3 regions of the Luteibacter sp. NPDC104163 genome follow, and region 1 is predicted to be linked to each of the others. Evidence: predicted binding sites of a transcription regulator. Region 1 holds the regulator's gene; each other region holds the start of a gene.
What was found. The regulator HrcA, encoded in region 1, represses chaperone genes, less so after heat shock. The targets are predictions, from matches to a motif close to TTNGCACTCNNNNNNNNNGAGTGCNAA.

Region 1 (4,648 bases):
CGCTCCAGCCGCTCGTCGCAGGATCTCGATCCCTTCAGCCGCCTGACCGCGCGCGAGCGCGAGGTATTCCTGCTGCTCGCCGCCGGCCGGGCGCCGAAGCAGGTGGCGGCGGAACTCGGCATCGGGCAGAAGACCATCTACATCCACCGCGCCGCGGTGATGAACAAGCTCAACGCCGGGTCGGAACTCGACCTGTACCGCATGGCGCAGGAGCGCGGGCTGATCCGCAGCTAGCACTGCCCCTGTGGGAGCGCGCTTGCGCGCGATGGGAGCTTGCCGCGGTCCATCGCGCGCAAGCGCGCTCCCACAAGTGACGGTCGTGTCCCTGTTTAGCCCTGCGCCTTGTCCAGCATCTTCTTCGCGTGGGCGCGGGTTTCCTTCGTGATTTCCACGCCGCCGAGCATGCGCGAGATCTCCTCGCGGCGGCCGTTGGCGTCGAGCGCCCTGATCCGCGTGCGGGTGGATTCGCCGTCGCTTTCCTTGGCGACGTTGAGGTGGTTGTGGCCTTGCGCGGCGACCTGGGGCAGGTGGGTGACGCAGAGCACCTGCACGCGCTCGCCGAGGGCGCGCAGCTTCTGGCCGACCACTTCGGCCACGGCGCCGCCGATGCCGGTGTCGACCTCGTCGAAGATCATGCAGCCGATGTTGTCGTTGCCCAGCGTCGCCACTTCGATGGCCAGGCTGATGCGGGCGAGCTCGCCGCCCGAGGCGACCTTGCGCAGGGCGCGCGGCGGCTGGCCGGGGTTGGCGCTGACGAGCAGTTCGCAGCGTTCGCGGCCCTGCGGGTCCGGATCGTCGCCGTCGGCGGGTTCCAGCGCCACTTCCAGCCGGCCGCCGGACATGCCGAGTTCGCCCATGAGGGCGGCGACCGAGGAGCCCAGCCGGGCGGCGGCGTCGGAGCGTGCTTTCGAAAGCGCAGCGGCGGCGGTGTCGTATTCGCTGCGCAGGCGGTCGCGCTCGCGGCCCAGCCGCTCGAGCGCGTCGCCGGCGCCTTCGAGCTCGGCAAGGCGCTCGCGCAGTTCCTCGGCCTTGCCCGTGAGCTCCTCGATCGGCAGCCGGTAACGGCGTGACAGGTCGTGGAGGTGGGTGAGGTGGGTGTCCACCTCGGCGAGGCGCTCCGGGTCGAGTTCCACGTCCTGGGCATAGCGGCCCAGTCCGTCCACGGCTTCACCGACCTGGATCTGCGCGCTGTCGAGCAGTTCCAGGGTGGGGGTCAGGGAGGCATCCAGCTCGGCGAGCCGCGAGAGTTCGGCATGCGCGCGCAACAGGGCACGGCCGATGGCGAATTCGCTCTCGCCGTCGAGCAGCTCCACCACGCCGTTGGCGCCTTCGGCGAGGCGGCCGGCGTTCGCGAGGCGGCGGTGCTGCGCCTCGAGGTCTTCCAGCGCGGCCGGCGCAAGCGCCCAGCGGTCGAGCTCTTCCAGTTCGTGCGCGAGCAGTTCGATCTGCCGCTCGCGGTCGTCACCGCCCGAGAGCTGGCGGATCTTCGCCACCGCGTCGCGCCAGGCCTTCGCGAGGTCACGCACGCGGGCCAGGCCTTCCTCGTTGCCGGCGAAGGCATCGAGCAGGCCCATCTGGTGCTGGCGCGAGAGCAAGGCCTGGTGTTCGTGCTGGCCATGGATCTCGACGATCAGGGCAGCGAGGGCGGACATCTGCGCCAGGCTGGCCGGGCGGCCGTTGATCCAGCCCTTGGAGCTGCCCTCGGTGCGGATCACCCGGCGCAGGCGGCAGGTATCGCCGTCGTCCAGTTCCTCCTGGCGCAGCCAGCCCAGGGCTTCCGGGAGGCCGGTGAGGTCGAACTCGGCGGCCAGCTCGGCGCGGTCGCTGCCGGCGCGGACCATGCCGCTATCGGCGCGGGCGCCGGCCAGCAGCATCAGGGCATCGACCAGCAGGGACTTGCCTGCGCCGGTTTCGCCGCTGACCACGGTAAGCCCGGGCCCGAAGGCCACTTCGGCTTCTTCAACGACGGCAAACTGGCGGACGTAGAGCGAGGTGAGCATGGGCACCGGCGTGGCGGATGGAATCACGCCAATTGTAGCGGGAGCCGCGTCGCAGGAACCGAGACTTGCAAGGCGGGCGCGCAGACCTTATTGATATCGCCTGCTATCCCGCCCTCAGCCCACCCACGCGCATGAATCCGTTTTCCGGCCAAGACATTGATGCTCGCGCGCGGCGACTGTTGCGTACCCTGATTTCGCAATACCTGTCCGATGGCGAGCCGGTCGGCTCACGCACGCTGGCGAAGTCCTCCGGCCTGGAAGTCAGCCCGGCGACCATCCGCAACATCATGGCCGACCTGGAAGAGGCGGGTCTCGTCGCGTCGCCGCACACCTCGGCGGGGCGTATCCCTACACCGCGTGGCCTGCGCCTGTTCGTGGATAGCCTGCTCGAGCTCAAGCCCCTGCCGCGCGACGAGATGGCGCGCCTGCAAGGCGGACTCCCGCCGCACCAGACGACCACCCGCGACCTGCTGGGCAACGTTTCCCACCTGCTCTCGGCCATGACCCATTTCGCCGGCGTGGTCACAGTGCCGCGCCAGGGCGACTTCCCGCTGCGCCACATCGATTTCGTGAATCTCCCGGATGCCCGCGTGCTGGTCATCCTGGTCTTCTCCGATAACCAGGTGCAGAACCGGGTCGTGCAGCTTTCGCGCCCCATCGACGCGGGCGAACTCGAACAGGCCGCCAACTACCTCAACGCCCACTTCGCCGGGTTCCGCCTTGCGGATATCCGGGCCCACCTGGCGGCCGAGCTGCGTGAGGCCGGTGGCGAGCTCAACCGGCTGCTGGCCAGCGCGGTGGAACTGGCGACCGCATCCTTCCGGGATGACGACACCGACGACGTCCTCGTCAGCGGCCAGACCAACCTCATGGGCTACTCCGAACTGGCCGATATCGATCGCCTGCGCGATCTGTTCGACGCCTTCCAGCAGAAGCGCGAGCTGCTCCAGCTCATGGAAAACTGCGTGAAGGCGCCGGGCGTGCGGCTTTTCATCGGCGAGGAATCGGGCTTCTCCGCCCTCGACGGCTGCAGCATCGTCACGGCTACCTACGGCACCAGCGGCCGCATGCTGGGCGCGATCGGAGTTATTGGACCGACGCGTATGGCATATGAGCGGGTCATCCCGGTGGTACAAGCCACCGCCGGATTGCTCAGTGACGCCTTGAATCGCGCCGTGGCGACCTCATAAACCGCCACGGGAGGCGGGTTTAGTATTTCCCGCGAATGTTCGGTCCCCTCGCGGGGGCCGTTTGCTTACATTTGGAGTAATCATGCAGAACCACGATCCCCACGCGACGGATCCGGCGCAGGAGAGCGGTGCCGCCAACAGCGTCAACGCCGATCTTGATGCCCTGACCGCCCGTCTGGCGGCCCTCGAGTCCGAGCTGTCTCAGGCGCGCGATACCGTGCTGCGCGAGCGGGCGGAGATCGAAAACCAGCGCCGCCGCCTCCAGCGCGACCTGGACCAGGCCCGCCGTTTCGCCAACGAGAAGCTGCTGGGCGACCTGCTCCCGGTGTACGACAGCGTGGCCCTGGGCCTCGCCAACGAGAACGCCGATGCGAAGGCGCTGCGCGAGGGCCTCGAGCTCACGCTCAAGCAGCTGGAAAAGGTCACTTCGTCGAACGGCCTCGTGCTGGTCGATCCGCTGCACCAGCCGTTCAACCCGGAACACCATCAGGCGATCAGCGCGGTCGATTCGACCGAGCATGCGCCGAACACGGTGGTCGCCGTGGTCCAGAAGGGCTTCGTCCTGAACGATCGCCTGCTGCGCCCGGCGCTGGTCGCGGTCGTCAAGGACCACTGAGTCTCACAACGCATTGAATTGATGGGGCAAGGCCCCATTTCCACAAACAGTCGCGGCCGCGGGGGCCGCATTGAAATTCGGAGCACGTTTTATGGCCAAGATCATCGGCATCGACCTCGGTACCACCAATAGCTGCGTCGCCGTTATGGAGGGCACCACGGCACGCGTCATCGAAAACGCCGAGGGCGATCGCACCACGCCGTCCATCGTCGCGTTCACCAAGGACAACGAAGTCCTCGTCGGTGCGCCGGCCAAGCGCCAGGCTGTCACCAACGCCAAGAACACCTTCTACGCCGTGAAGCGCCTCATCGGCCGCAAGTTCACCGACGCGGAAGTGCAGAAGGACATCAAGCTCGTGCCGTACGGCATCGTGGCGCACGACAATGGCGATGCCTGGGTGCAGACCGCCGATGGCAAGAAGATGGCACCGCAGGAAATCTCCTCGAAGGTGCTCATGAAGATGAAGAAGACCGCCGAGGATTTCCTGGGCGAGTCGGTCACCGAAGCGGTCATCACCGTGCCGGCGTACTTCAACGACAGCCAGCGCCAGGCCACCAAGGATGCCGGCAAGATCGCCGGCCTCGACGTCAAGCGCATCATCAACGAGCCGACCGCCGCCGCCCTGGCCTATGGCCTCGACAAGTCCGGCACGGCCGACCGCAAGATCGCCGTGTACGATCTCGGCGGCGGTACGTTCGACGTCTCGATCATTGAAATCGCCAACGTCGATGGCGAGAAGCAGTTCGAAGTGCTCGCCACCAACGGCAACACGTTCCTCGGCGGCGAAGATTTCGACAACCGCGTCATCGATTACCTCGTGGAAGAGTTCAAGAAGGAGCAGG
Region 2 (4,648 bases), on a different contig from region 1:
GATCGCGTTGCCCACCAGGTTGGCGAACGCCTCGAACATCAGCTGGGGGTCGCCACGCAGCGGCGGCAGTTTGCCGACATCGAGTTCGAAACGCTGGTGGCGGTCCTCGGCGAGCGGCGCATAGAAGTCGTGGACGTTTTTCAGCACGGCGCCGAGGTCCATGTCCTCGAAACATGCGCTGCGCTGGCGGTCTTCCAGCTCGGAGACGCGCAGCAGCGCGCGGAACCGGGCCAGCACCGTGTCGATTTCCTCGACCGCGGCCTCGAGCTGCTCGGCGGCGGGCGTGTCCGCGAACTGCTGCTGTACGCGGTACAACCGCGTGCGCATGCGGGTGAGCGGCGTGCGCAGGTCGTGGGCGATGTTGTCGGTGACGCCCTTGACCTCGCCGAGCAGGCGTTCGATCTCGTCGAGCGTGGTGTTCACCGTGCCGGCGAGCAGGTCGACCTCGTCGCCGGCGCGGGTGACCGGCAGGCGGACACTGAGGTCACCCTCGCGGATCGGTTCCATCGCCTGCTGGATCTGGCGCACGCGGCGCGCGGGCCGGCGGGCGATGAGGATGCCACCCAGGACACCGGGGAGCAGCGTAAGCGAGAGACCCCACAACGCACCGCGGCGAATGATCGCCCCGAGACCGTCGATGGTCGCGCTCTCCTTCACCACGACCAGGCGCTGGCCGTTCGGCAACGTAGTGGCGAGGCCACGTGCACGCCGGCCGTTCTCGCCCGGGTGGTCTTCCACCTGGGCCGCGACCGCGTGGATCACGTTGTCTTCCTCGAGTCCCTTCGGAATCGTCGCGACGTTGCCGGCCAGCCGGCGGCCCTGCGCGTCGAACAGGCCCGCGGCCATGAAGCCGGTGGCATCGATCGCGCTGGCGGTGTCGACCGTATCGTTGAGCCGGCGCGGATCCGTCTTTGCGAGGTAATGCAGGCGCGCGGAAAGCATGCCGTCCACGACGTTCGTCAGGTAGCGCGAGGATTCCCACTGGACGACACCCAGCAGCACCACGCACCAGATGGCGAACAGTGCGCCATAGATGAGGATCAGGCGCGAGGTGGCGGAACGCCAGGCGTCAGTCAGCGGGCGCAAGGACGTACCCCGAGCCGCGCACGGTGCGGATGAGCGGCACCTGGCCGGCGCCGTCGATCTTGCGGCGGAGGCGGCCGATATGGACATCGATCACGTTGGTGCCCGGATCGAAGTGGAATCCCCACACGTGCTCGAAGATCATCTGCCGGGTGACGACCTGGCCGGCGTTACGCATGAGGAATTCGAGCAGACGGAACTCGGTGGGCAGCAGGGTCAGCGGCTGGCCATTGCGCAATGCGTTGTGCTTCACCAGGTCCAGTTCGAGGTCCTCGACGCGAAGCCGCGTCTCGGCCGCTTCGGGGCGGCGATGGCGGCGCAGTAGCACCTCGGCCCGCGCCGCGAGCTCGTCAGGCGCGAAGGGCTTGGTCAGGTAGTCGTCGCCACCCGCGCGTAAGCCGCGGACGCGCTCATCCACGTCGGATAGCGCGCTGATCATCAGCACCGGCGTCTCGACCGAGCGCTTGCGCAGCTCGGACACGACATCGATGCCGTCCATGCCGGGCAGCATGCGGTCGAGGGTGATGATGTCGTAGCCGTTTTCCAGGGCGCGGGCCAGGCCGTCGCGGCCGTTGGCGACCCACTCGGCGTTGAGGCCGTGCGCGCCGAGCTCCGCGACGATATCGCGGGCGGTGACTTCGTCATCTTCGATGACCAGGGCCCTGGGCATCCTTTTCACTCCACGTTCGGGGCAACGGAAAACGGCCCCACGAGGGGGCCGTTCCGGATCTTACGCCGTTCGCTGCACTCAGGCGGCGATGGCGACGCGCATCTTCTTCATGGCATTCGCCTCGATCTGGCGGATGCGCTCGGCCGAGACGCCGTACTCATCGGCCAGGTCCTGCAGGGTGGCCTTGTTGTCTTCGGCCAGCCAGCGGCGCTGGATGATGTCACGCGAACGGGCATCCAGGTTGGCGAGGGCAGAGCCCAGGGCGCTCATCTGGTTGTCCGAGGCGTCGGCTTCGGCCAGGTTGTCGTACGGGTCGGCGCCTTCGTCGACCAGGAACGCGGCCGGAGCCGGCTTCTCGTCGTCATCGGCATCGGCCGGGGCTTCAAAGCCGACGTCACGGCCCGAGAGGCGGGATTCCATCTCACGGACGGTGGCTTCCGGCACGCCCAGGTCGTGGGCGACCACGCGGACTTCCTCGGCGTTCATCCAACCCAGGCGCTTCTTGCTCTTACGCAGGTTGAAGAACAGCTTGCGCTGGGCCTTGGTCGTGGCGACCTTGACGATGCGCCAGTTGCGCAGGATGAACTCGTGCATTTCGGCACGGATCCAGTGCACCGCGAAACTGACGAGGCGCACGCCCTGGTCCGGGTCGAAGCGCTTCACCGCCTTCATCAGGCCGATGTTGCCTTCCTGGATCAGGTCGGAGAGCTGCAGGCCATAGCCGTTGTAGCCGCGGGCGACGTGCACCACGAAGCGAAGGTGGGACATCACCAGCTGGCGGGCGGCGTCGAGGTCGGCGTCGTCGTGGAAGCGCCGCGCAAGCGTCTGCTCCTCGTCAAGGCTGAGCACCGGGATGCGATGGACGGCCGCGATGTAGGAATCCAGACTGCCAACGACGCTCGGTAGCCCGTAGTTACGGGTGGCGAGGGCTTGAGACATGTGTGGAACCTCCTGAAAGGTATCGGTGCAGGTTAGCAGTCCCAGGGTGGGAGTGCTAACCCCTGCCGAAGTTCAATCTTGGTTAGCTGTACTCAATGGTACAGAAATACCCCCGGGGTGTCCAGTGGGGGCCGGGGGATATTCAGGAGGCAGACGGCAAGGCGGACGCCCGAGAGCCGTGCAGCAGCCTGTATGTGGCTGCTACGTAAGGGAAATGGTGCTCGGAAGGCAGTTTCTCAAGGGCCTACGCACGGGTAAGGCAAACCGGACAGACCTCACCGGGATGCACCCACAAGCCAGAACGGCACTCGCTGACGTCCAGCCCTGGGACCAAGGATTTAATCTAGTCCCCGTCTATCGGCGGGAACGCCGATTTCCAAGACCTCGATGCAGCGTTCAAACGCGATCGAGGCGGGCCGAAACACGATGACAAGTGATTCGGTTGCTACTTAGCCCGCGCGCTTCGGCCGCGGGCTTTTGTCTTTCAGGCTTTGAATCAGGCGCGGCATGGCTGTGATTCATCCATGAGCTCATCGTGCCTTCGGATCATGGCTTCGACACATGAACGTCGCGGATGTCGGTGACACGAAGCTCGATCATCCGGCCCTCCCGTTGAATAACGCCGGTCCATAAAGCATCGATGTGCTTCCCTCGCGTCCCTGGAGGGAACGCATCGACCGCGCTACTTACTTCAGCACCCGCGCCAGCGCTAAAGCTACTGGGGACAATGCCCTGCTTTGGGCATGTCTCATCGAGCAGTACAGTGTGTTCCAGGCCATCGCTCCGGACCATCGCCCGGAAAGTGACCGTCTGGCCTTCCGCGGCCTCCGGGTGACTGACGATGTCGCACAGGTGCCACTGACCGCGTGCGTCGGCTCCGATGGTCCGGCACGCCGCCAGAGGAAGCAGCGTAAAGAAAAGCGCGGCTGCGACGCATGGACGGGGCATCAAGGGGTGCCCGTGTCATTTTGCATTTCAGCCAAGGTCCGCTCGTGATGGTAGGGACCAATCGATCGGCAGCTTGCCACGTGAGGCCAGGTAAGCATTCGCTTGCGCGAAATGCCCGCAGCCCATGAAACCCCGGTGCGCCGATAGCGGCGAGGGATGCACGCTGCGCAGGATGCAGTGGCGCTTGCCGTCGATCAGCTGGCCCTTCTTCTGCGCGTGGCTGCCCCACAGCATGAAAACGAGGCCTTCGCGCTCGCGGTTGAGCACATCGATCGCGGCGTCGGTGAAACCTTCCCAGCCCTTGCCCTGGTGAGAGCCGGCCTGCCCTGCTTCCACGGTGAGCACCGCGTTGAGCAGAAGCACGCCGCGATCGGCCCACGTCGTGAGACAACCATGGTCCGGACGAGGAATGCCGAGACAGCTCTCGATTTCCTTGAACATGTTCTGCAGCGACGGCGGCACGCGCACGCCGGGGCGCACGGAGAAGCTCAGGCCATGTGCCTGACCGGGTCCGTGATACGGATCCTGGCCGAGGATCACGACACGGACTTTCTCGAACGGCGTGTGCTCGAAGGCATTGAAGATCTCGGGACCCGGCGGATAAATCACCTTGCCGTGCGCTTTCTCGTCACGAAGGAACGCGGAGAGCTCGAGCATCTCGGGCCGGTCGAGATATTCGCCGATGCGCTCCTTCCAGGAGGCCTCGAGCTTCACGCGATCGTTCAAGCTTCCGCCTTCGCACGCAGGTGCAAGGCCACGCGCAACTGGAACAGAAGCTTGGTGATGAGCAATTTCTCTTCGACGGGCTTCTCGACCAGGTCATTCGCACCGGCACGCAGCAGCGCCGCCTGGTTCGCGGGATTTTCATCGCCGGTCATGATCAGCGTCGGCAGCCTGCCCTTGCCGTAGCCGAACTCATTGCGGATACGCTCCACCAGGTCGCCGCCGGTGAGCTCACCCTTGAGGCTCACATCGGTCAGGACCACGTCGGCGCCAACCTTGCCTCCT
Region 3 (4,648 bases), on a different contig from region 1:
GCCTGCCGCGCGCAGTTCGGCGAGCTTCTCAGGCGAATACGGCACGGAGCCGTCCGAGGCCGTCTGGGTCGTCGTCGGGGCCGGCAGCCCGTGGACCGTCCACAGGGCTGCCACCGCACCGATGCCGAGCACGGCGGTGAACACCCACGACAGCCGGCTGCCACGGCTACGGCCGTACCACCACAGCGCCATGGCCAGCAGCACGCCGCCAGCCAGCACCAGCGCGGCCGCATCGGCGCCACGCTGCTTGGTGAGCACCCACAGGAGCCACACGGCGGTCAGGTACATCGGGAAGGCGAGCGCCTGCTTCAGCGTCTCCATCCAGCGGCCGGGGCGCGGGAGCATGCGCGCCACCGCAGGCACGAAACCCATCAGCAGGAAGGGCAGGGCCAGGCCGAGGCCCAGCGCCACGAAGATCAGGAAGGCGACGTACAGCGGCGCGGCGAACGCGAAGGCGATGGCGGAGCCCATGAACGGCGCGGTGCACGGGCTGGCGACCACGACGGCCAGTACGCCGGTGAAGAAATCACCGGTGGGGCCGGAGCGCGAGGCGAGGCCACTGCCCACGTTACCCAGGGAGCCGCCCACTTCGAACACGCCCGACATCGAGAGGCCGATGGCCAGCATCACGTAGACCAGCACGCCCACGATCGCCGGCTGCTGGAACTGCGCACCCCACTGCAGGCCATGGCCGGCCGCGCGGATACCGACCACGATGAGGCCGAGCAGGGCGAACGACAGCATGACGCCCGCGGTGTACCAGAGCGCGTGCCTGCGCGCGGCGGCCGGGCTCTCCCCGCTTTCCAGCACGGTGATGGCCTTGAGCGACAGCACCGGCAGGACGCACGGCATGAGGTTGAGGATCAGGCCGCCCAGCAGGGCGAGGCCGATGGCGGCGATGAAGCCGACCTTCTCGGCGCCACCGGGCATCAGGTTCGCGGGTGGCGGGGTCGGGGCGACCTCGCCCGGCGCGGCAGCCGGGGCAGGGGCGGCCGACGACGCGGCACTCGCCGCATCACCCACGGTGACCGCGCCCGAGGCGAGGTCGGCGCTGAGGTGGCGGGTCATCACCGGGTAGCAGATGCCGTTCTCGAGGCAGCCCTGGTAGGCGACCTCCAGTTCCACCTTCTTCGAGGCATCGGCGCCGTTGAGCGGCACCGGCACTTCCACCTGGTCGAAATAGACGATGGTGTCGCCGAAATGTTCGTCGTGGTGTGCGATGCCGCTGGGCCAGTCCGGCTCACCCGCCGATACGCCCGCGGGCGAGAGCACCTTGATCTCGGTCTTGTCGCGGTAAAGGTAGTAGTCCTTCGGCATCGTCCAGCGCAGGAGCAGGCTCTTACCGTCCTTCGCGAGGGCTTCGAAGCGGAACGCCTGGTTGGCCGGCAGGGCCTGGGCATCCGTGCCGGGGGTCGCCGCGGGCGCGCCGAGCAGTGCGGCGCCGTTGCCCTTCGCCGCCGGGGCGGCCGGGGCATCGCCGGCAGGGATGGTAGACGGCGCACCGATGGTGAGCTTCAGGTGCTCGGTGTTCGGCGGGTAGCAGATCTTCGGCTCCACCTCGTGGCAGCCCTGGTACTGCACGTCCAGCGCCAGCACCTTCGTCGCGGCGTCAGCCAGCGTGTAGGGCACCGTCGCCTCGATGTCGCCGTGGTAGATCTCCACGTCGCCCAGGTATTCGTCGTGCTTTTTCAGGCCATCGGGGAGCGTGGGCTCGCCCAGCTTCACTGCGGCGGCGTCCACCGCCTTGATCTTGATCCGGCCGCGGTACAGGTAATAGTCCGGGGCGATCCGCCAGTGCAGCTTCACCATGCCCGGCTGGCTGGCATCCGAGGTCAGGTGGAACGCCTGGGTGACCGGCAGCAGGTTGTCATCGTCCTGCGCCAGGGCGGGCAGGGCGAAGAGGCTCAGGCTGACCAGGATGGCCAGGTTCCGCATGAGGCGGGCGAACGACGGCATGGTGGCTCCATGGATCGGTGCGGCGACGAACCGCAAGGGCGTCGATGATTATGACCGGGTGAGTGCGGATTAGCTTGCATCCCCGTTGCCGCGGGCCCAATCGCGACTTTTTGTACCGGGAGACCTTGAACCGTTTCGTAGCGACGCCATGTCTCGGCCATCCAAAGCTCTTCCGATCACGGGCGTGCTTTGGCTAGAATTCTGGCACTCACCCCGGCCAAGTGCTAACGGGGTGGCCATTTTCTCTTACATAACAACCACCTGCTTTGGAGTCACTCATGAGCAAGCTGCGCCCGCTGCACGATCGCGTCATCGTCAAGCGCCTGGAAGAGGAGCGCGTCTCCGCCGGCGGTATCGTTATCCCGGACAGCGCCACCGAGAAGCCCACCCGCGGCAAGGTCATCGCCGCCGGTAACGGCCGCATCCTCGAGAACGGCAGCGTCCGTCCGATGTCGGTGAAGGAAGGTGACACCGTCCTGTTCGGCAAGTACGCCGGCCAGGAAATCAAGATCGACGGCGAAGAGCTGGTCTTCCTGAAGGAAGACGACATCGTGGCGGTCATCGAAGGCTGAGCCTCGCTCGCCTGACCTCGCGTTTCCCCTTTCTTACCTAATTTCCAAGGATTTATCCCATGGCAGCTAAAGAAGTCCGCTTCGGCGAAGACGTCCGCGCCCGCATGCTGAAGGGTGTCAACACCCTCGCCAATGCCGTCAAGGTCACCCTGGGCCCGAAGGGCCGCAACGTCGTGCTCGAGAAGAGCTTCGGCACCCCGACCGTCACGAAGGACGGTGTCTCGGTCGCGAAGGAAATCGAACTCGCCGACAAGTACGAGAACATCGGCGCCCAGATCGTGAAGGAAGCCGCTTCGAAGACCTCCGACGTGGCCGGTGACGGCACCACGACCGCGACGGTCCTCGCCCAGGCGTTCATCCAGGAAGGCCTCAAGGCCGTGGCCGCCGGCATCAACCCGATGGACCTCAAGCGCGGTATCGACCAGGCGGTCGTGGCCGCCGTCGGCGAGCTGAAGTCGCTCTCGAAGCCCACCGCTGACGACAAGGCCATTGCCCAGGTCGGCACCATCTCGGCCAACTCCGATGCCAACATCGGCGACATCATCGCCAACGCGATGAAGAAGGTCGGCAAGGAAGGCGTGATCACGGTTGAAGAAGGTTCGGGTCTCGAGAACGAGCTCGACGTCGTCGAAGGCATGCAGTTCGATCGCGGCTACCTCTCGCCGTACTTCATCAACAACCAGCAGTCGCAGCAGGTTGAACTGGACGACCCGTTCATCCTCATCCACGACAAGAAGATCTCGAACGTCCGCGAGCTGCTCCCGGCGCTCGAAGCCGTCGCGAAGGCCGGCAAGCCGCTGCTGATCGTGGCTGAAGAAGTGGAAGGCGAAGCCCTCGCCACCCTCGTCGTCAACACCATCCGTGGCATCGTGAAGGTCGCCGCCGTCAAGGCGCCGGGCTTCGGCGATCGCCGCAAGGCCATCCTGGAAGACATCGCCATCCTCACCAACGGCGTGGTCATCTCGGAAGAAGTCGGCCTGCAGCTCGACAAGGCCACGATCAACGATCTCGGCCGCGCCAAGCGCGTCGTCATCACCAAGGAAAACACCACCATCATCGATGGTGCCGGTGAAGCCGAGAAGATCCAGTCGCGCATCGGCCAGATCAAGGCGCAGATCGAAGAGACCTCTTCGGACTACGACCGCGAGAAGCTGCAGGAGCGCGTGGCCAAGCTGGCTGGCGGCGTTGCCGTCATCAAGGTTGGCGCGGCTACCGAAGTCGAGATGAAGGAAAAGAAGGCCCGCGTCGAAGACGCCCTGCACGCCACGCGCGCAGCCGTCGAAGAAGGCGTGGTCCCGGGCGGCGGCGTCGCCCTGATCCGTGCGCTCAAGGCGCTGGAAGGCCTGAAGGGTGCCAACCAGGACCAGGACCTCGGCATCGCCATCACCCGCCGCACGCTGGAAGCCCCGCTGCGCGCCATCGTCACGAACGCCGGCGAAGAAGCGTCGGTCATCGTGAACAAGGTGAAGGAAAACAGCGGTAACTTCGGTTACAACGCTGCCACCGGTGAGTTCGGCGACATGATTGCCTTCGGCATCCTGGATCCGACCAAGGTCACCCGTTCGGCCCTGCAGTACGCTGCCTCGGTCGCCGGTTCGATCATCACCACCGAAGCCGCCGTGACCGAAGTGCCGAAGAAGGACGACGGCGCTGGCCACGGTGCCCCGGGTGGCATGGGCGGCATGGGTGGCATGGACTTCTAAGTCCTGCTTCCCGCGTTACCGCTGCATGAGAAGGGCCCCGCATCGCGGGGCCCTTTTTTTTGGGGTCGCTCTCGTGGGAGCGCGCTTGCGCGCGATGCCTCAGTACGAAATCGTCGCCGAAGTAGCCGTAGTACTCAGCCCATAATTACACTGCGGATCGATGCCGGACGTATCGCTACCCTGCCACGGCGGGTTCGATACGCGCCGGTTGTTGCGGTCATACACCTGGATGTTGCTGAAGGTGATCGGGCCGCCGGGGTACTGGTTGCATGACGCGACGCTGTACACCTCGAGGACGCCGCCAAAAACCCAGGTGAGGTCAGCATACGGGTTGGTGGTCAGCGTGCTGGTCTGGCCCGTGGTCGTGTTCTTCGAATCGATCTTCCACGTCGAGCAGGCCTGGCCAGCGGTACAGGT

Region 2: the regulator HrcA is predicted to act here: its motif matches at 2,725-2,751, upstream of rpoH (RNA polymerase sigma factor RpoH).
Region 3: the regulator HrcA is predicted to act here: its motif matches at 2,158-2,184, upstream of groES (co-chaperone GroES).

What each region holds. Positions count from the first base shown of each region.
Region 1 covers NZ_JBVJMK010000002.1:210,592-215,239, forward strand. The annotation lists gene ACZ6YI_RS04110 (response regulator) at 1-234, shown strand, start outside; gene recN (DNA repair protein RecN) at 330-2,000, opposite strand; gene hrcA (heat-inducible transcriptional repressor HrcA) at 2,132-3,190, shown strand; gene grpE (nucleotide exchange factor GrpE) at 3,273-3,806, shown strand; gene dnaK (molecular chaperone DnaK) at 3,898-4,648, shown strand, end outside.
Region 2 covers NZ_JBVJMK010000011.1:68,359-73,006, reverse strand. The annotation lists gene ACZ6YI_RS14420 (sensor histidine kinase) at 1-1,086, opposite strand, end outside; gene ACZ6YI_RS14415 (response regulator transcription factor) at 1,070-1,753, opposite strand; gene rpoH (RNA polymerase sigma factor RpoH) at 1,832-2,692, opposite strand; gene ung (uracil-DNA glycosylase) at 3,668-4,366, opposite strand; gene ACZ6YI_RS14400 (response regulator) at 4,363-4,648, opposite strand, start outside.
Region 3 covers NZ_JBVJMK010000026.1:1,547-6,194, forward strand. The annotation lists gene ACZ6YI_RS20585 (protein-disulfide reductase DsbD family protein) at 1-1,956, opposite strand, end outside; gene groES (co-chaperone GroES) at 2,235-2,528, shown strand; gene groL (chaperonin GroEL) at 2,588-4,231, shown strand; gene ACZ6YI_RS20600 (hypothetical protein) at 4,331-4,648, opposite strand, start outside.